Regions from separate parts of the Carnobacterium inhibens subsp. inhibens DSM 13024 genome, predicted to be linked through region 2. Evidence: a T-box and tRNA genes for the amino acid it is inferred to sense, from the RefSeq annotation. Region 2 holds a T-box; the other holds one or more tRNA genes.
The links. A T-box is a leader RNA that pairs with one kind of tRNA and senses whether it is charged. The one in region 2 lies ahead of ileS (isoleucine--tRNA ligase), so its partner is inferred to be a tRNA-Ile.

Region 1 (9,549 bases), 2.2 Mb from region 2:
TATGCTATTTATTAGCTGACTTATTAAGAAAGCAAGTATTATTTGTAAAAGACACATCGAACATTTTTTTAATAGTTTATTTGAGCAGGCATATAGTTTTGCCTAGTTATTTTTTTTGTTAAATAAGCCAACATATAAATAGAAAAAGTGAAAAAGATGTTGAATAGTAGAGTTTGTCTATAGTAAAGTATTCTAATAATCAAAAAATAGTTGTGATTTACTCTTATATAGAAGAAAGGAGAATAATATGAACAAAAATTTTATATTACATCAAGCAAAGCCTGAAGATTTCGAAATGATTGAAGGGCTACTTAAAGAAACGGCATTATGGTTAAAAGCTAAAGGTTCTTTACAATGGAACGGAATATTAGATGGCAAAGATAACCACGATACAGCAAGTGCAATTTTAAGAGGAGAGGTCTTCTATGGAACAGTTGATAATGAACTAGCAGGGATGTTCATTTTATGGGATTGCCAAAGTAAGTGGGATGTTACGTTATGGGGAGCAGATTCAAGTAATGATTTTTATTACCTTCATCGATTAAATATAAAAAGAAATAAATCAGGAATGGGTATTCCGCATTTGATGATCAATGCAGCAAAAGAATATGCGAAACAAGAACGAAAAAAAGCACTTCGGTTAGATTGCATTGCTGAAAATAGATTTTTAAATCAAATGTATCAACAAGAAAAATTTGATTTTATTGATTGTGTAAAAGATGTTAATGCAGGAGAACAAATAAATGACTTTAATTTGTATCAATATGTAATAAAATGATTTTCGGAAAAAGCGAACAATCCTAAAGCCATTTTTTAAAATATACTTAATTTTGTATACCTTTGATTTATGTAAGGCAAATTAAAATGCAATAAAATGATAAAATATACGTTTTTTGAAAAAAAGTAAAAAAAAGGAAATCTTTTTATTGACCAGTCTTAAAAAACTTGTTATAGTAATTGATGTCGCTAAGAGAGATACGTGATAGACCTAGTAGTTCGAAAATGTTATTATAAAAATAATGTTGACAGAATGTAAAGAAATATGTTATTCTACTAAAGTCCTCATGAAATAACTGAGCTGGCAAATGGATAAATATTCAAATAAAAAAATATTTATTTAAAAAGTTGTTGACAAGTTGAAAAACAACTGCTATAATTTAGAAGTTGTCAGAAACAAAACAACAAGCTTTAGACCTTTGAAAACTAAACAAAGTAAGACGAACCAAATGTGAGGGTGACTCAGCAGTGCTGAGTCAACAGTAACAAATATAGTGAATAATTATTCGCTAGCAATCAATAATGAGCTTCAAGCATCATTTTATATGAGAGTTTGATCCTGGCTCAGGACGAACGCTGGCGGCATGCCTAATACATGCAAGTCGAACGCTTTTGTTTCACCGGGTGCTTGCACCCACCGAGACAAAAGAGTGGCGGACGGGTGAGTAACACGTGGGTAACCTGCCCATAAGAGGGGGATAACATCCGGAAACGGATGCTAATACCGCATATTTCCAATTGTCTCCTGACAGATGGAAAAAAGGTGGCTTCGGCTACCGCTTATGGATGGACCCGCGGCGTATTAGCTAGTTGGTGAGGTAATGGCTCACCAAGGCGATGATACGTAGCCGACCTGAGAGGGTGATCGGCCACACTGGGACTGAGACACGGCCCAGACTCCTACGGGAGGCAGCAGTAGGGAATCTTCCGCAATGGACGAAAGTCTGACGGAGCAATGCCGCGTGAGTGAAGAAGGTTTTCGGATCGTAAAACTCTGTTGTTAGAGAAGAACAAGGATGAGAGTAACTGCTCATCCCCTGACGGTATCTAACCAGAAAGCCACGGCTAACTACGTGCCAGCAGCCGCGGTAATACGTAGGTGGCAAGCGTTGTCCGGATTTATTGGGCGTAAAGCGAGCGCAGGCGGTTCTTTAAGTCTGATGTGAAAGCCCCCGGCTCAACCGGGGAGGGTCATTGGAAACTGGAGAACTTGAGTGCAGAAGAGGAGAGTGGAATTCCACGTGTAGCGGTGAAATGCGTAGATATGTGGAGGAACACCAGTGGCGAAGGCGACTCTCTGGTCTGTAACTGACGCTGAGGCTCGAAAGCGTGGGGAGCAAACAGGATTAGATACCCTGGTAGTCCACGCCGTAAACGATGAGTGCTAAGTGTTGGAGGGTTTCCGCCCTTCAGTGCTGCAGCTAACGCATTAAGCACTCCGCCTGGGGAGTACGACCGCAAGGTTGAAACTCAAAGGAATTGACGGGGACCCGCACAAGCGGTGGAGCATGTGGTTTAATTCGAAGCAACGCGAAGAACCTTACCAGGTCTTGACATCCTTTGACCACTCTAGAGATAGAGCTTTCCCTTCGGGGACAAAGTGACAGGTGGTGCATGGTTGTCGTCAGCTCGTGTCGTGAGATGTTGGGTTAAGTCCCGCAACGAGCGCAACCCCTATTATTAGTTGCCAGCATTCAGTTGGGCACTCTAGTGAGACTGCCGGTGATAAACCGGAGGAAGGTGGGGATGACGTCAAATCATCATGCCCCTTATGACCTGGGCTACACACGTGCTACAATGGATGGTACAACGAGTCGCAAGGTCGCGAGGCCAAGCTAATCTCTTAAAGCCATTCTCAGTTCGGATTGCAGGCTGCAACTCGCCTGCATGAAGCCGGAATCGCTAGTAATCGCGGATCAGCACGCCGCGGTGAATACGTTCCCGGGTCTTGTACACACCGCCCGTCACACCACGAGAGTTTGTAACACCCGAAGTCGGTGAGGTAACCCTTTTGGGAGCCAGCCGCCTAAGGTGGGACAGATAATTGGGGTGAAGTCGTAACAAGGTAGCCGTATCGGAAGGTGCGGCTGGATCACCTCCTTTCTAAGGAATATAACGGAAACCCACACATTCGTACTTACTTTGTTTAGTTTTGAGAGGTCTAATCTTCTCAATAGATAGATGTTGTTCTTTGAAAACTGGATAAAGTTAAAAAATTGTAATTCAAGTAAGAAACCAGAAACACACCGAAAAGTTTTAAAAATGAGTTTTTTAAGGTTCTCATCGTAAGATGAGTATTGAACATTAACGATTAACCATAGGTTAAGTTAATAAGGGCGCACGGTGAATGCCTTGGCACTAGGAGCCGATGAAGGACGGGACTAACGCCGATATGCTTTGGGGAGCTGTAAGTAAGCTTTGATCCAAAGATTTCCGAATGGGGGAACCCAGCATCTTTGATAGGATGTTACTGCTAACTGAATACATAGGTTAGTAGAGGTAGACGCAGAGAACTGAAACATCTAAGTACCTGCAGGAAGAGAAAGAAAAATCGATTCCCTGAGTAGCGGCGAGCGAAACGGGAATAGCCCAAACCAGAAAGCTTGCTTTCTGGGGTTGTAGGACTGAACACATAGAGTCATAAATGGATTTGGTAGGAGAAGCGACCTGGAAAGGTCTGCCGAAGAAGGTAAAAGCCCTGTATCCGAAACCACATCCACTCTGATCAGTATCCTGAGTACGGCGGAACACGAGAAATTCCGTCGGAATCCGGGAGGACCATCTCCCAAGGCTAAATACTCCCTAGTGACCGATAGTGAACCAGTACCGTGAGGGAAAGGTGAAAAGAACCTCGGAAGAGGAGTGAAATAGCCCCTGAAACCGTGTGCCTACAAATAGTTAAAGCCCGTTAATGGGTGATAGCGTGCCTTTTGTAGAATGAACCGGCGAGTTACGATCCCATGCGAGGTTAAGTTGATGAGACGGAGCCGTAGCGAAAGCGAGTCTGAATAGGGCGAATGAGTATGTGGTCGTAGACCCGAAACCAAGTGATCTACCCATGTCCAGGTTGAAGGTGCGGTAATACGCACTGGAGGACCGAACCCACGTATGTTGAAAAATGCGGGGATGAGGTGTGGGTAGCGGAGAAATTCCAATCGAACTTGGAGATAGCTGGTTCTCTCCGAAATAGCTTTAGGGCTAGCCTCGGAATTAGAATCATGGAGGTAGAGCAACTGTTTGGACTAGGGGCCCTTCTCGGGTTACCGAATTCAGATAAACTCCGAATGCCATTGATTTATATCCGGGAGTCAGACTGCGAGTGATAAGATCCGTAGTCGAAAGGGAAACAGCCCAGACCACCAGCTAAGGTCCCAAAGTTTATGTTAAGTGGAAAAGGATGTGGAGTTGCTTAGACAACTAGGATGTTGGCTCAGAAGCAGCCATCATTTAAAGAGTGCGTAATAGCTCACTAGTCGAGTGACCCTGCGCCGAAAATTTACCGGGGCTAAACATAACACCGAAGCTGTGGATAGAACCATTGGTTCTATGGTAGGAGAGCGTTCTAAGGGCGTTGAAGCTAGATCGCGAGGACTAGTGGAGCGCTTAGAAGTGAGAATGCCGGTATGAGTAGCGAAAGACGGGTGAGAATCCCGTCCACCGAATGACTAAGGTTTCCTGGGGAAGGCTCGTCCTCCCAGGGTTAGTCGGGACCTAAGTCGAGGCCGAATGGCGTAGACGATGGACAACAGGTTGAGATTCCTGTACCAGTTTGTTTTGTTTGAACAATGGAGGGACACAGTAGGCTAAGGAATACGCGCTGTTGGATATGCGCGTCCAAGCAACAAGTTTTGAAGTGAGTCAAATGCTTGCTTCTTTAAGAACAAGTTGTGATGGGGAGGGAAATTAAGTACCGAAGTTCCCGATGTCACACTGTCAAGAAAAGCTTCTAGTTAGAAACAAACTGCCCGTACCGCAAACCGACACAGGTAGTCGAGGAGAGAATCCTAAGGTGTGCGAGAGAACTCTCGTTAAGGAACTCGGCAAAATGACCCCGTAACTTCGGGAGAAGGGGTGCTGACCAATTGGTCAGCCGCAGTGAATAGGCCCAGGCGACTGTTTATCAAAAACACAGGTCTCTGCAAAATCGTAAGATGACGTATAGGGGCTGACGCCTGCCCGGTGCTGGAAGGTTAAGAGGATGGGTTAGCTCTCGGGCGAAGCTCAGAATTGAAGCCCCAGTAAACGGCGGCCGTAACTATAACGGTCCTAAGGTAGCGAAATTCCTTGTCGGGTAAGTTCCGACCCGCACGAAAGGCGTAACGATCTGGGCACTGTCTCAACGAGAGACTCGGTGAAATTATAGTACCTGTGAAGATGCAGGTTACCCGCGACAGGACGGAAAGACCCCATGGAGCTTTACTGCAGTTTGATATTGAGTGTTTGTACAGCTTGTACAGGATAGGTAGGAGCCATTGAAGCCAGGACGCCAGTCTTGGTGGAGGCGTTGGTGGGATACTACCCTTGCTGTATGACCACTCTAACCCACAGCCCTTATCGGGCTGGGAGACAGTGTCTGACGGGCAGTTTGACTGGGGCGGTCGCCTCCTAAAGTGTAACGGAGGCGCCCAAAGGTTCCCTCAGAATGGTTGGAAATCATTCGCAGAGTGTAAAGGCATAAGGGAGCTTGACTGCGAGACCTACAAGTCGAGCAGGGACGAAAGTCGGGCTTAGTGATCCGGTGGTTCCGCATGGAAGGGCCATCGCTCAACGGATAAAAGCTACCCTGGGGATAACAGGCTTATCTCCCCCAAGAGTCCACATCGACGGGGAGGTTTGGCACCTCGATGTCGGCTCATCGCATCCTGGGGCTGTAGTCGGTCCCAAGGGTTGGGCTGTTCGCCCATTAAAGCGGTACGCGAGCTGGGTTCAGAACGTCGTGAGACAGTTCGGTCCCTATCCGTCGCGGGCGTAGGAAATTTGAGAGGAGCTGTCCTTAGTACGAGAGGACCGGGATGGACACACCTCTGGTGTACCAGTTGTTCTGCCAAGGGCATTGCTGGGTAGCTATGTGTGGACGGGATAAACGCTGAAAGCATCTAAGCGTGAAGCCCCCCTCAAGATGAGATTTCCCATCACGTAAGTGAGTAAGACCCCTGAGAGATGATCAGGTTGATAGGTTGGAAGTGGAAGTCTAGCGATAGATGGAGCGGACCAATACTAATCGGTCGAGGACTTAACCAAAGAATAAACGGTGTACGACGGTTTCTAAACGAAGAACAAACTTTTAACTTATCCAGTTTTGAGAGAACAACGTTCTCTAGATTGAAATTTGTGTGGTGGCGATGGCAAGAAGGTCACACCTGTTCCCATGCCGAACACAGCAGTTAAGCTTCTTAGCGCCGATGGTAGTGAAGGGTTTCCCTTTGTGAGAGTAGGACGCTGCCACGCAGATTCAATTATTTTTTCTCAGATGGAGGTTTAGCTCAGCTGGGAGAGCATCTGCCTTACAAGCAGAGGGTCGGCGGTTCGATCCCGTCAACCTCCACCATGAGTCATTAGCTCAGTTGGTAGAGCATCTGACTTTTAATCAGAGGGTCGCAGGTTCGAATCCTGCATGACTCATAACTAATCATTCAACATGTTTAGTTATGCCATACTTTTGCGGGTGTGGCGGAATTGGCAGACGCACTAGATTTAGGATCTAGCGTTGAAAGACGTGGGGGTTCAAGTCCCTTCACCCGCACCATTTTTTTTGAATGATTAGTGAAGTACCACTTTAGCCGGCTTAGCTCAGTTGGTAGAGCATCTGATTTGTAATCAGAGGGTCGAGGGTTCAACTCCTTTAGCCGGCATTTTGTTGCGAAAGTAGTTCAGTGGTAGAACATCACCTTGCCAAGGTGGGGGTCGCGGGTTCGAATCCCGTCTTTCGCTTACTAGTTCAACTAGTGAGCTCATTCGTAAGAATGACAAGCTGTTCTAATGCCGGGGTGGCGGAACAGGTAGACGCACAGGACTTAAAATCCTGCGGTGAGTGATCACCGTGCCGGTTCGATTCCGGCCCTCGGCACCATTTGCACCCATAGCTCAATTGGATAGAGTACTTGACTACGAATCAAGGGGTTAGAGGTTCAAGTCCTCTTGGGTGCATTTCTTTTGTAAAAAAGATAAAACTCAGCATTACGGGAAGTAGCTCAGCTTGGTAGAGCACTTGGTTTGGGACCAAGGGGTCGCAGGTTCGAATCCTGTCTTCCCGATTTAAAATTTAGGGGCCTTAGCTCAGCTGGGAGAGCGCCTGCCTTGCACGCAGGAGGTCAGCGGTTCGATCCCGCTAGGCTCCACTTTTTTAAAAATATTCACCTTATTATTATGGCGGTGTAGCTCAGCTGGCTAGAGCGTCCGGTTCATACCCGGGAGGTCGGGGGTTCGATCCCCTTCGCCGCTATTATTATTATTATTTAAAAGATCTTGGACCTTTAGCTCAGTTGGTTAGAGCAGACGGCTCATAACCGTCCGGTCGTAGGTTCGAGTCCTACAAGGTCCATTAATCAGTAAAGATTAAAGTAACCTTGTATCATTATGGAGGATTACCCAAGTCCGGCTGAAGGGAACGGTCTTGAAAACCGTCAGGTGTGTAAAAGCACGCAAGAGTTCGAATCTCTTATCCTCCTTTTTTTAAAATGATTCATTAATATTATCGCGGGGTGGAGCAGTTGGCAGCTCGTCGGGCTCATAACCCGAAGGTCACAGGTTCAAGTCCTGTCCCCGCAATTTATCTTTTGTAAAAAAGATAGTATAAAAGTAAAAAAGGTCTCGTGGTGTAGGGGTTAACATGTCTGCCTGTCACGCAGAAGATCGCGGGTTCGATTCCCGTCGAGACCGTTTTTTGCGGGTGTAGTTTAGTGGTAAAACCACAGCCTTCCAAGCTGTTGATGCGAGTTCGATTCTCGTCACCCGCTTTTTTTATGGGCCTATAGCTCAGCTGGTTAGAGCGCACGCCTGATAAGCGTGAGGTCGATGGTTCGAGTCCATTTAGGCCCATTGAATAAATTAAATAATTAACTATTTTGGTTTTTTGGGGAAGTACTCAAGTGGCTGAAGAGGCGCCCCTGCTAAGGGTGTAGGTCGTTAACGCGGCGCGAGGGTTCAAATCCCTCCTTCTCCGTAATTTATTTTTTTGTGTTTTTTTCGGCCCGTTGGTCAAGCGGTTAAGACACCGCCCTTTCACGGCGGTATCACGGGTTCGATTCCCGTACGGGTCATAAACAATTATGTTTAATTTAATACTGAAATATCTTATCAGTCTTATGGAGGATTACCCAAGTCCGGCTGAAGGGAACGGTCTTGAAAACCGTCAGGTGTGTAAAAGCACGCAAGGGTTCGAATCCCTTATCCTCCTTTTTCAAATTAATATTAATATTATCGCGGGGTGGAGCAGTTGGCAGCTCGTCGGGCTCATAACCCGAAGGTCACAGGTTCAAGTCCTGTCCCCGCAATTTATCTTTTTTATAAAAGATAGTTTAAAAATAAAAAAGGTCTCGTGGTGTAGGGGTTAACATGTCTGCCTGTCACGCAGAAGATCGCGGGTTCGATTCCCGTCGAGACCGTTTAATTGAATAGTTGGCCTGGTAGCTCAGTTGGTAGAGCACTTGATTGAAGCTCAAGGTGTCGGCAGTTCGATTCTGTCCCAGGCCATTTATGTAATGCGGGTGTAGTTTAGTGGTAAAACCACAGCCTTCCAAGCTGTTGATGCGAGTTCGATTCTCGTCACCCGCTTTTTTTTTATGGGCCTATAGCTCAGCTGGTTAGAGCGCACGCCTGATAAGCGTGAGGTCGATGGTTCGAGTCCATTTAGGCCCATTAATTAAAAATAGTAAACTGGCCCGTTGGTCAAGCGGTTAAGACACCGCCCTTTCACGGCGGTATCACGGGTTCGATTCCCGTACGGGTCATAAAATAACAAAAAAAGAACAAGAGAAAATTCTCTTGTTCTTTTTTTGTATTGATTAGAAAAAACAGTACTAGAAACTTAATCTTGCTAGTACTGAAAGGGATATACGGGAAGAGAAAATTAAAATATATGGACAAATAAAATAATACTAAATGCGATAAAGAAAGAAATAGAATAGATATACAGCATTCTTTGTTTAAGTTTAGTTGGAACAGTTTTTTTAGTAGATAGAATGGACTGAATAATGCTAAGAGCAAAAGGAATAGTCAATAAAATAATAAAACTCAGTTTGTTAAATGTAGGAATAAAGATGATAAAGCTGATGAGATAAATAAGAACAGTCAATCCTAAAAAGATGCGATTAAACAGCTCTTGTTTTAAAAATAATAAGGTTGTCTGATCGTTGCTGAAATCTTTATGGATACTTCCATAATTTAATTGAAGTTTTCCAAACTCTACTAAGAATACAACTAGGACTAGAGGAATGCTCCAGTAAAAAAGAGTTGAGGGGATAAAGTTAGCTTGAACATAAAAACTTAAGTAGGTTAAAATCCCACCTTTAAAAATACTAGAGAAAACTAACATTAGCCAAGCATAACCTTGTTTAACAAGATAGAATTGTAGATGAATCACTAAACTGTACAAAAGTAATAGCAAACCAGCTAAATAATGGACTCTAAAAGAAAAATAGAAGATAAGCAGTAGATTAATGATTTCGAAAGCAATAAAAGACAATTGAAAATAAGAAATCGATTCCTTAGTCTTTTTAAATAGAAAATTCCCTAATAAATGGTTGATAAAAGTAAAACTATACAATAAGAAAA
Region 2 (9,549 bases):
AATTGCTGACTTATTGCTTGCTAATCAATCTGTTGTATTAAATTTCACTCGTATTGAAGAAGACCAAGCTAAAAGAATCGTTGACTTTTTGACAGGTACGATTTATGCCATTAATGGAGACATTCAACGTATCGGAGACGAAATTTTCCTTTGTACACCTAAGAATGTTGAAATCGATGGAATGCTATCGGATATTACGCAAGAAAAAGATTTTTATTAAAGAAAAGAGGAAAAAGAATAGTGGTTGATTTTATTTCATTACTTTATGTTGTGCTTGTAAAAGCAATAGATATTTATTCTACCCTCATTGTTGTTTATATCTTAATGTCTTGGTTACCTGGAGCTTATCAATCAAAATTTGGCCGTTTATTAGGAACGATATGTGAACCTTATTTAGGCTTTTTTAGAAGGTATATTCCACCAATTGGAATGTTCAGTATTTCAGGAATCGTTGCACTGGTGGTTTTAAATCTAGCTAAAGGTGGATTATTTTCCCTCTTTAGACTAATTTTGAATGTTCTATATTAAATGAAGGAGGTGTTTTTCTTATGATTGAAAATGTTTATCAACATTTTAGAAAAGAAGAGCAACCCTTTATTGATACAGTCATTGGTTGGATAAGAAGCGTAGAAGATCAGTATACTCCTTATTTAACAAATTTTTTAGATCCTCGTCAATTGCATATCGTTAAGACAATAGTTGGAAAAAATAATGAGATTACAATTCATTCTTTTGGTGGATATGAAGCGGCAGAGAGAGTAAGAGCTTTTATCTGTCCTGCATATTTCACACCAACACAAGATGATTTCGAAATTAGTATTTCTGAAATACGGTATCCTACAAAATTTGCAACGTTATCACATGGCAAAGTATTAGGTACCTTACTTTCAACGGGACTAAAAAGAGATTACTTTGGTGATATTGTTTCAGATGGGGTACGTTGGCAAGTATTTGTTGAAAAAACTACTATTAATTATGTAGAACAACAAGTTATCAGTATTGGTAAGGTTTCGGTCCGAATGGAAGAAAAAAAATACACGGATATTTTAATACCGATAGATAATTGGACTATTGAAAGTGAAACAGTATCATCCATGCGTTTGGATACGGTCGTTTCTAGTGTGTTTAAGATTTCTCGACAACGAGCAAAACAAATGATTGAATCTGGTAAAGTAAAATTAAATTGGGTAGAATTAAGTCGTCCCGATTTTGAGATTGGTTTATTAGATATTGTTTCAGTTCGCGGGTATGGACGATTACAGGTACAAGAAATTGAAGGTAAAACTAAAAAAGATAAATGGCGTCTTCAATTAGGCGTTTTGCATAAATAAGGATGAACTCATTTACTTGTAATAGAGTTTATGATAATTTAGTAGTAAAGCACGTTAAATTAAAAAAATGGAGGTGTCTTATATGGTGTTGACTCCCTTAGATATACATAACAAAGAGTTCCCTGTCAAGATGCGAGGCTACGATCAAGATCAAGTAAACGATTATTTAGATCAAATCATTAAGGACTACGAAATGGTTTTAAAAGAAAAACGTGAGTTAGAAAAAAGTTTGCAATTTTCTGAAGAAAAAGTAGGACACTTCAATAATTTGCAAGATGCCTTAAACAAATCAATTATCGTCGCACAAGATGCAGCGGATAGATTGAAAGAAAATGCAGCTAAGGAAGCGAACATTATTCGTCTTGAAGCAGAAAAAAATGCGGATCGTTTATTAGATGAAGCTGTTTCGAAAGCTAGAAAAATCACATCTGAAACAGATGAATTGAAAAAACAAAGCCGAGTCTTTAAACAACGATTACAAATTATGATAGAATCACAATTAGAAATGGTCAAAAATTCTGAATGGGATGATCTATTAAGACCTACTGAAGAAGAGACCCTTAATATTCCTACCTTGAAAGAAATATTATCTAGTGTGAATCAGGCTGAAACTCAATCAACAGCTACGGATACTGAACCAAGTAATGAAGTAAATGATGAGTCATCTGAAGTGGTAAAAGTAGTTAGCACTGATGGAACAGAAGACAATAACGATGCACAAGAAACTTCAATTGAAGGAACATTGCCAGCAATTGAATTACCTAAATAAATAAAACTAAAGCAGAGAATGGAACAGAAAAACGATAGAATACTAAACTAAGCGAGTTAGCGAATAGTGAAAGCCTAACAGTCCCTTCTATTTGTAAGATCCTCCATGAGTGTCAATTTGAATTAAAGTAAAGTTGACCGTTTAATTGGCGTTACACAATTACTTAAGAGAAGAAAAACTTATTTTTTCTTCTGAATTTGGGTGGTACCACGAAGATTTCGTCCCTCTGGGGAAGGAGTCTTTTTTTTGTGGAATGAAGAAAAGTTGCAATTGGCCCATCTCAGCTGTATGATGAGCTTGATATTTTTTTAGGACAGATATAAATTATAAAGAATAAGGGGTAGATCTTTGATGAAAATGAAAGAAACATTACAATTAGGCAAAACAAAATTCCCAATGCGTGGAAATTTACCAGTACGCGAGTTAGAATGGCAAAAAAACTGGGAAGAATTAGATATTTATGGACAACGTCAAAAAATAAACGAAGGCAAACCAACATTCGTCTTACATGATGGCCCACCTTATGCAAACGGGAACATTCATATCGGACATGCGTTAAATAAAATCAGCAAGGACATTATAGTTCGTTATAAATCAATGTCTGGATTCCGCTCTCCTTACGTTCCTGGTTGGGATACTCATGGTCTGCCAATTGAACAAGCATTAACAAATAAAGGTGTAAAACGTAAAGAAATGAGTATTTTTGAATTCCGTAAACTATGTGAAGAATATGCATGGGAACAAGTGAATAAACAAAAAGAAGATTTTAAACGCTTAGGGGTTGCTGGCGAGTGGGATCATCCATACGTAACACTTACTAAAGAATATGAAGAAGCACAAATTCGAGTATTTGGAAAAATGGCTGAAAAAGGTTATATCTATAAAGGTTTGAAACCCATTTATTGGTCACCATCTAGTGAATCTGCTCTTGCAGAAGCCGAAATCGAATATAAAGATGTTAAATCAGCTAGTATCTATGTAGCATTTAAGGTAGTTGACGGCAAAGGTCTAATTGATGAAGACACTTCTTTTGTGATTTGGACAACGACTCCATGGACTATTCCATCAAATCTTGCCATTACTGTTCATCCTGAATACGATTATTCAGTTGTTGTAGCTGACGGGAAGAAATATGTTGTAGCAAAAGATTTGATTGAAACAGTGACACAAGAAATTGGTTGGAATCAAGTTGAGACGATTCAAGAATTAAAAGGAAAAGAATTGGAATATATGACAGCTCAACACCCAATGTATGATCGTACTTCTTTAGTGATCCTTGGAGATCATGTGACGCTTGAAGCTGGTACAGGACTTGTTCACACAGCTCCAGGACATGGGGACGATGACTTTATCGTTGGACAAAAATATAAATTAAGTGTATTGTCTCCAGTTGATAATAAAGGATGCTTTACAGATGAAGCACCAGGATTAGAAGGTATTTTCTACGATGATGGTAATAAAGTAATCACAGAGTGGTTGAAAAAAGAAGGGGCATTATTAAAATTAAACTTCTTTACTCATAGTTACCCGCATGACTGGAGAACTAAGAAACCGGTTATTTTCCGTGCTACACCGCAATGGTTTGCTTCTATTGATAAGTTTCGTGGAGACATCTTAGAAGCTGTTGAAGGGGTCGAATGGGTTCAAAAATGGGGTATGCAACGCTTGTATAACATGGTTCGTGATCGTGGAGATTGGGTTATTTCGCGTCAACGTGCTTGGGGAGTACCGTTACCAATTTTTTATGGTGAAAATGGCGAAGCCATCATTACGCCTGAAACGATTGAACATGTAGCTTCTTTATTTGGAGAATTTGGTTCAAATGTTTGGTTTGAACGTGAAGCAAAAGACTTATTGCCAGAAGGTTTCACTCATCCTTCAAGTCCAAACAATATTTTCACAAAAGAAACAGACATTATGGATGTTTGGTTTGACTCTGGATCATCCCATGAAGCTGTCTTAAGAGCAAGAGAGAATTTAACTTTCCCAGCAGATATGTATCTTGAAGGATCAGATCAATACCGTGGATGGTTCAATTCAAGCATTACAACCAGTGTTGCCATCAATGGAGAAGCTCCTTATAAAACAGTTCTCTCTCAAGGAATGGTTTTAGATGGTGACGGCCGTAAAATGAGTAAATCTATTGGCAATACGATTGCACCAAGCAAAGTTATCAAACAAATGGGAGCTGACATTATTCGCTTGTGGGTCTCTAGTGTAGATACTCAAGCAGACGTGCGTGTCAGTGATGAAATTTTGAAACAAGTATCTGAAGTGTACCGTAAGATTCGTAATACAATGCGTTTCTTATTAGCAAATACAGCTGATTACACACCTTCAGAAAATAGTGTTGTTTTTGAAGATTTGCGTTCAGTAGATAAATATATGATGATTCGTTTAAATCAATTGGTTGAAAAAGTAGAAGGACATTATGAAAGATATGAATTTTCTTCTATCTATCAATTAATCAATAACTTCTGTACAGTTGATTTATCTCAGTTCTACTTGGACTTTGCTAAAGATGTGGTTTATATCGAAGCTGAAGATGCTTACGAACGTCGTGCAATGCAAACTGTCTTCTATGAAGTATTGGTAAAATTAACAAAATTATTAACACCAATCTTACCTCATACAGCTGAAGAAATTTGGTCATTTTTAAGTGAATCAGAAGAGTTTGTTCAATTAGCTGATGTGCCTGCTATTGACAGCTATGAGAATGAAGCTGAATTAATGGATATGTGGAATGCATTTATGGATGTTCGTGATGTGGTTCAAAAAGCACTTGAAGAAGCACGTAATGAAAAAATCATAGGGAAATCTTTTGAAGCAAAAGTGACCCTTTATCCTACAGAACAAACAAAAGATCTATTTGTTTCATTGAATAGTAATTTAGCTCAATTATTGATTGTTTCAGATTTAGAAATAGCAGAATCGATTGATAAAGCACCAAGTTATGCTACCCGTTCTGAATCTGTCGCAGTAGTTGTAGAACATGCCCACGGCGAAACTTGTGAAAGATGTCGTGCAATTAAAGAAGATGTGGGTTCTAATCCAAATGCTCCTACACTTTGTGCTCGTTGTGCAGCAATCGTTGAAGAACATTTTCCAGAAGCATTAGTTCCAGAAGCTGAATAAAATTTATATGAAAAATGTGTATTCAAGAGATTGTCCTTGAATACACATTTTTTATTGTATTTTAAAATGAGGATGGGTAAAATAAGAAAAAAGCAGGAGGTACAGTTAAATGGAATTAGAGTTGATCAAGGTACATGGATCAGAAAACGAATTTTTTATTTTAGATGAAACAGTATTAGAAAGAACATTGAGCGAAGATGAGCTGGTTTCTTTAACTAAAATTATTACAGATCGCAATGAAGGACTTTTAAATGGAGCAGATGGTGTTCTTTTAGTCGGGGCTGCAAAGCATAAAGCAACTGGCGAAAGCATGAGAGTTATCAATTATGACGGCAGCGAAGCCAGCATGTGCGGCAATGGATTAAGAACTGTTGCTCGTTATCTTTCTGAAAAACACAACCAAGATGAGTTGGTGGTTGAGACGATGCATGCAGATCTCCATGTAAAAAAAGCAGAAGACTTAGGAAAAGATATTCAAACTTTTCAAGTAGAGATTTCCCCGGTATCTTTTAATGTAGATGCATTGCCTTTTAATTGGGCAGATGAAACTTTTATTGATCAAGAACTGCCTGAATTAGCACCTGGGCTGCGTTTTTCTGCCGTAGCAGTACCAAACCCTCATTTAATTAGTTTTGTCGATCATAAAACAATGGAAAGCTCACAGCTTAAAGAACTAGCAACTTATTTAAATGGAGCAAATCCTTATTTTCCTGATGGAGTGAATGTTAGTTTCGTCGAAGAACTAGGCAATCAAAAAATATTTGTTCGTACATTTGAAAGAGGAGTAGGTTTTACAAATGCTTGTGGTACAGCAATGGCAGCCAGCAGTTTAATGTATGTATTATTAAAAAGCGGTAAATTAGAAGAAAAAGTTCAAGTGACTAATCCGGGTGGCATGGTTCAAACAATCGTTCATCAAAAAGAGGATGGAACTTATTGGATGGATCTAATTGGCAATGCAACGTATCTTAGCAAGATTTCTATTTCACTAAAAGATATTTTAAATCATCAGCTAGCCAACAATAAACAAATAAGGTTAGATGAAAATAAAAATTACCATGATTTTATAAAGCATATTTCCGATATTAATATAAAGTGATTCATTTCTGAAAATGTCTCTGTTAAAGCAAAGTAAACCCTTGCAAAAAGAAAAACCCTGAGTTATAATAATTTTGTAATCGATTTTATTACTTTAAGAAAATAAGTAGTCAAAAAAGAATCAATTGCAAAATGAATTAGCGGAGGTACAGGAATTATGGAAAAAGGTACAGTTAAATGGTTTAATAGTGAAAAAGGTTTTGGATTTATTGAAGTTGAAGGCGGAGACGATATATTTGTACATTTCAGTGCAATTACAGGCGACGGCTTTAAATCATTAGAAGAAGGCCAAGCAGTTGAATTTGACATTGTTGAAGGAAACCGTGGAGCTCAAGCTGCAAACGTTGTAAAACTATAAGTCAGCTAATGATAATTCTTTGTTATAAGTGTAAACGATAAAAAAATTGTTTTTAAATAATAGAGAGTATATTAAAGCACCAACAGATTTTTAATCTGTTGGTGCTTTTTTTTATAAGATAAAGTGTTGAAAGGGTAATCATTTTCAGAAATTGCACAAAGTTATTGACATTATATTTGAATACATTTATTATTGTTAGCGTGCTAACAATTTTGGGTCGCTGTTATTGAGTCAATAGAAGATAGAGGTGAGATAGATTTTTACTAATGATAATAGTAAAAAAAGGGAAATAGGAATGGAAATGCGGAAGTTAATGAATTTCATCCATCGCAGAATAGAGTCGAGTAAGCCAATAGGCAATGAACAATGTACTAAGGTACAAGGGATGATCATTGCTTTTTTAGGTAGTCATAAAGAGAAAGATGTTTTTCAAAAAGATATTGAAACAAAATTTTCAATGCGACGCTCAACTACTTCAACAATGCTGAAAAGTATGGAAGAAAAAGGATTTATTGAACGCATTTCTAGTGAAAAAGATGCACGAGTCAAAAAATTACAGCTATCAGAAACAGGGAAAAGTATGGTTGAAGAAGTAAACAGTGAAATACAAAGGATCGAAAAATTGTTAACAAATGGTTTAACTGAAGAAGAGATGGATCAGTTTTTTGAAATTATCCAAAAAATGCAACAAAATATGTCTGAAGCTCAAGTTAAAGCTGAAACTGAAGATAAATGATTATTTAAAGATATGAAGGAGAACGACTATGCTGAAAATACTAAAGTATTTAAAACGAAAAGAATGGCTAATGATTTTATGTAGTGTCATCTTTATCGTTGCTCAAGTTTATTTAGATTTGGAATTACCCGAATGCATGTCTAAAATTACTGAGCTTATTCAAATTCCAGGATCAAAAATGGAAGATATATTCAAAAATGGTGGATTTATGATGTTATGTGCTTTAGGTAGTTTACTAGCATCTTTTGTAACAGTGTTTTTTGTTTCAAAAGTAGCAGCAGGGCTATCACGCACAGTAAGAAAAGAAGTATTTACAAAAGTTGAAGGATTTTCAATGGAAGAAATCAATCATTTTTCTACTGCAAGTTTGATTACTCGTTCTTCAAATGATGTAACACAAATACAAATGGCTATGTCGCTAGGGTTGCAAGTATTGATCAAAGCACCTATTATGGCTGTTTGGGCCATTACAAAAATAATGGATAAATCTTGGGAGTGGACTCTTTCAACAGCTGGTGCAGTAGGAGTATTATTACTTATCATCAGTATCATAGTAATATTCGCTTTACCTAAGTTTAAAATTATTCAAAATTTAACGGATAATCTTAACCGGGTTACTCGCGAAAACTTAACTGGATTACGTGTGATTCGTGCATACAATGCAGAAGCTTTTGAAGAAGAAAAATTTGGAGAAGCTAATAATAAATTAACAAAAACAAACTTATTTATTACTAGAATTATGGCCATTATGGGGCCTGGGATGTCATTGATCATGAGCGGATTAAGTTTAGCTATTTATTGGATAGGTGCATACTTAATCAATGATGTTCAACTAGTGAATCAATCAAGTGCTCTAGAACGTATCAGTTTATTTAGTGATATGGTTGTATTCTCTTCATATGCTGTTCAAGTTGTTATGTCATTCATGATGTTAACGATTGTATTCATTATTGTACCGCGTGCTGCAGTATCAGCTGGACGTATTTTAGAGGTCTTAAATACAAAAGAAACTATCAAAGATGGAAACTTAACACAATCTGATAGTGATCAAAAAGGAACAATCGTATTTGACAACGTAACCTTCCAATATCCAGATGCTACTGAGGCCATATTAGAAAATATTTCCTTTACAGCAAATAAAGGTGAAACGGTTGCTTTTATCGGTTCTACGGGTAGCGGAAAGAGTACACTCGTTAACTTAGTACCCCGCTTCTTTGACGTAACAAGTGGAGCAATCAAAATCAATGGCCATGATATTAAAGAATATACGCAAAAACACTTGCATTCTCTAGTTGGTTTTGTTCCGCAAAAAGCGTTCTTATTTAGTGGGACGGTTCGTTCAAATGTGAGTTATGGAGATGCTGGTCATGAAGTTACAGATACTGACATGAAAAAAGCAATTGAAATAGCGCAAAGTAGTGATTTCGTTGAGAAAATGGAAGGCGGATATGATGCTTCTATTGCTCAATCAGGTAGCAATGTATCTGGTGGACAACGTCAACGTTTAGCCATTTCACGTGCTATTTCACGCAAACCAGAAATCTTAGTGTTTGATGATTCATTTTCAGCATTAGATTACAAAACTGACCGTATTTTACGTGCAGCACTAAATACAGAGTTAGCAGATACAACAAAATTAATTGTTGCTCAACGTATTGGTACGATTCGTGATGCAGATAAGATCATTGTTTTAGAAGAAGGAAAAATTGTTGGAATTGGTACACATCAAGAATTGATGCAAACATGCGAAGTCTATCAAGACATTGCTTATTCTCAACTTTCTAAGGAGGAATTAGCAGGTGAGTAAAAAAACAGCAACTCCAGCAAGAGGACTTAAGGGACCTATGGCAGGAGGAAAACCAGATAATTTCAAAGAATCTATCGGTAAATTAGCCAATTATTGTAAAACATATATGTGGTATATTATCATCGCATTTATTTTTGCTATTATCGGTACAGTATTCAATTTAGTGGGTCCTGATCGTCTTAGTGAAATTACAGATGTGATCACTGAAGGTATCACAGGTGAAATCGATTTAGAAAAAATTAAAAATATTGCTTTGTTATTAGTTACATTGTACATTCTTGGAGTTGTTTTATCTTATTTCCAAGGTTTTATTAT

Region 1: it has a tRNA-Ile gene. The T-box ahead of ileS (isoleucine--tRNA ligase) is inferred to sense a tRNA for this amino acid. The anticodon was not compared.

What each region holds. Positions count from the first base shown of each region.
Region 1 covers NZ_JQIV01000006.1:2,254,540-2,264,088, forward strand. Annotated here, with positions in the region: gene BR65_RS11845 (GNAT family N-acetyltransferase) at 248-778, shown strand; rRNA gene BR65_RS11850 (16S ribosomal RNA) at 1,319-2,880, shown strand; rRNA gene BR65_RS11855 (23S ribosomal RNA) at 3,098-6,018, shown strand; rRNA gene rrf (5S ribosomal RNA) at 6,110-6,225, shown strand; tRNA gene BR65_RS11865 (tRNA-Val) at 6,250-6,325, shown strand; tRNA gene BR65_RS11870 (tRNA-Lys) at 6,327-6,399, shown strand; tRNA gene BR65_RS11875 (tRNA-Leu) at 6,439-6,523, shown strand; tRNA gene BR65_RS11880 (tRNA-Thr) at 6,557-6,629, shown strand; tRNA gene BR65_RS11885 (tRNA-Gly) at 6,637-6,708, shown strand; tRNA gene BR65_RS11890 (tRNA-Leu) at 6,759-6,847, shown strand; tRNA gene BR65_RS11895 (tRNA-Arg) at 6,851-6,924, shown strand; tRNA gene BR65_RS11900 (tRNA-Pro) at 6,958-7,031, shown strand; tRNA gene BR65_RS11905 (tRNA-Ala) at 7,043-7,115, shown strand; tRNA gene BR65_RS11910 (tRNA-Met) at 7,146-7,219, shown strand; tRNA gene BR65_RS11915 (tRNA-Ile) at 7,245-7,318, shown strand; tRNA gene BR65_RS11920 (tRNA-Ser) at 7,356-7,445, shown strand; tRNA gene BR65_RS11925 (tRNA-Met) at 7,473-7,545, shown strand; tRNA gene BR65_RS11930 (tRNA-Asp) at 7,584-7,656, shown strand; tRNA gene BR65_RS11935 (tRNA-Gly) at 7,663-7,733, shown strand; tRNA gene BR65_RS11940 (tRNA-Ile) at 7,742-7,815, shown strand; tRNA gene BR65_RS11945 (tRNA-Ser) at 7,852-7,939, shown strand; tRNA gene BR65_RS11950 (tRNA-Glu) at 7,965-8,036, shown strand; tRNA gene BR65_RS11955 (tRNA-Ser) at 8,084-8,173, shown strand; tRNA gene BR65_RS11960 (tRNA-Met) at 8,198-8,270, shown strand; tRNA gene BR65_RS11965 (tRNA-Asp) at 8,309-8,381, shown strand; tRNA gene BR65_RS11970 (tRNA-Phe) at 8,397-8,469, shown strand; tRNA gene BR65_RS11975 (tRNA-Gly) at 8,480-8,550, shown strand; tRNA gene BR65_RS11980 (tRNA-Ile) at 8,561-8,634, shown strand; tRNA gene BR65_RS11985 (tRNA-Glu) at 8,655-8,726, shown strand; gene BR65_RS11990 (UbiA prenyltransferase family protein) at 8,846-9,549, opposite strand, start outside.
Region 2 covers NZ_JQIV01000006.1:47,999-57,547, forward strand. Annotated here, with positions in the region: gene BR65_RS01420 (cell division protein SepF) at 1-220, shown strand, start outside; gene BR65_RS01425 (YggT family protein) at 241-528, shown strand; gene BR65_RS01430 (YlmH family RNA-binding protein) at 549-1,331, shown strand; gene BR65_RS01435 (DivIVA domain-containing protein) at 1,414-2,100, shown strand; T-box leader at 2,106-2,329, shown strand; gene ileS (isoleucine--tRNA ligase) at 2,452-5,235, shown strand; gene dapF (diaminopimelate epimerase) at 5,345-6,334, shown strand; gene cspD (cold-shock protein CspD) at 6,491-6,691, shown strand; gene BR65_RS01455 (MarR family winged helix-turn-helix transcriptional regulator) at 6,987-7,427, shown strand; gene BR65_RS01460 (ABC transporter ATP-binding protein) at 7,456-9,234, shown strand; gene BR65_RS01465 (ABC transporter ATP-binding protein) at 9,272-9,549, shown strand, end outside.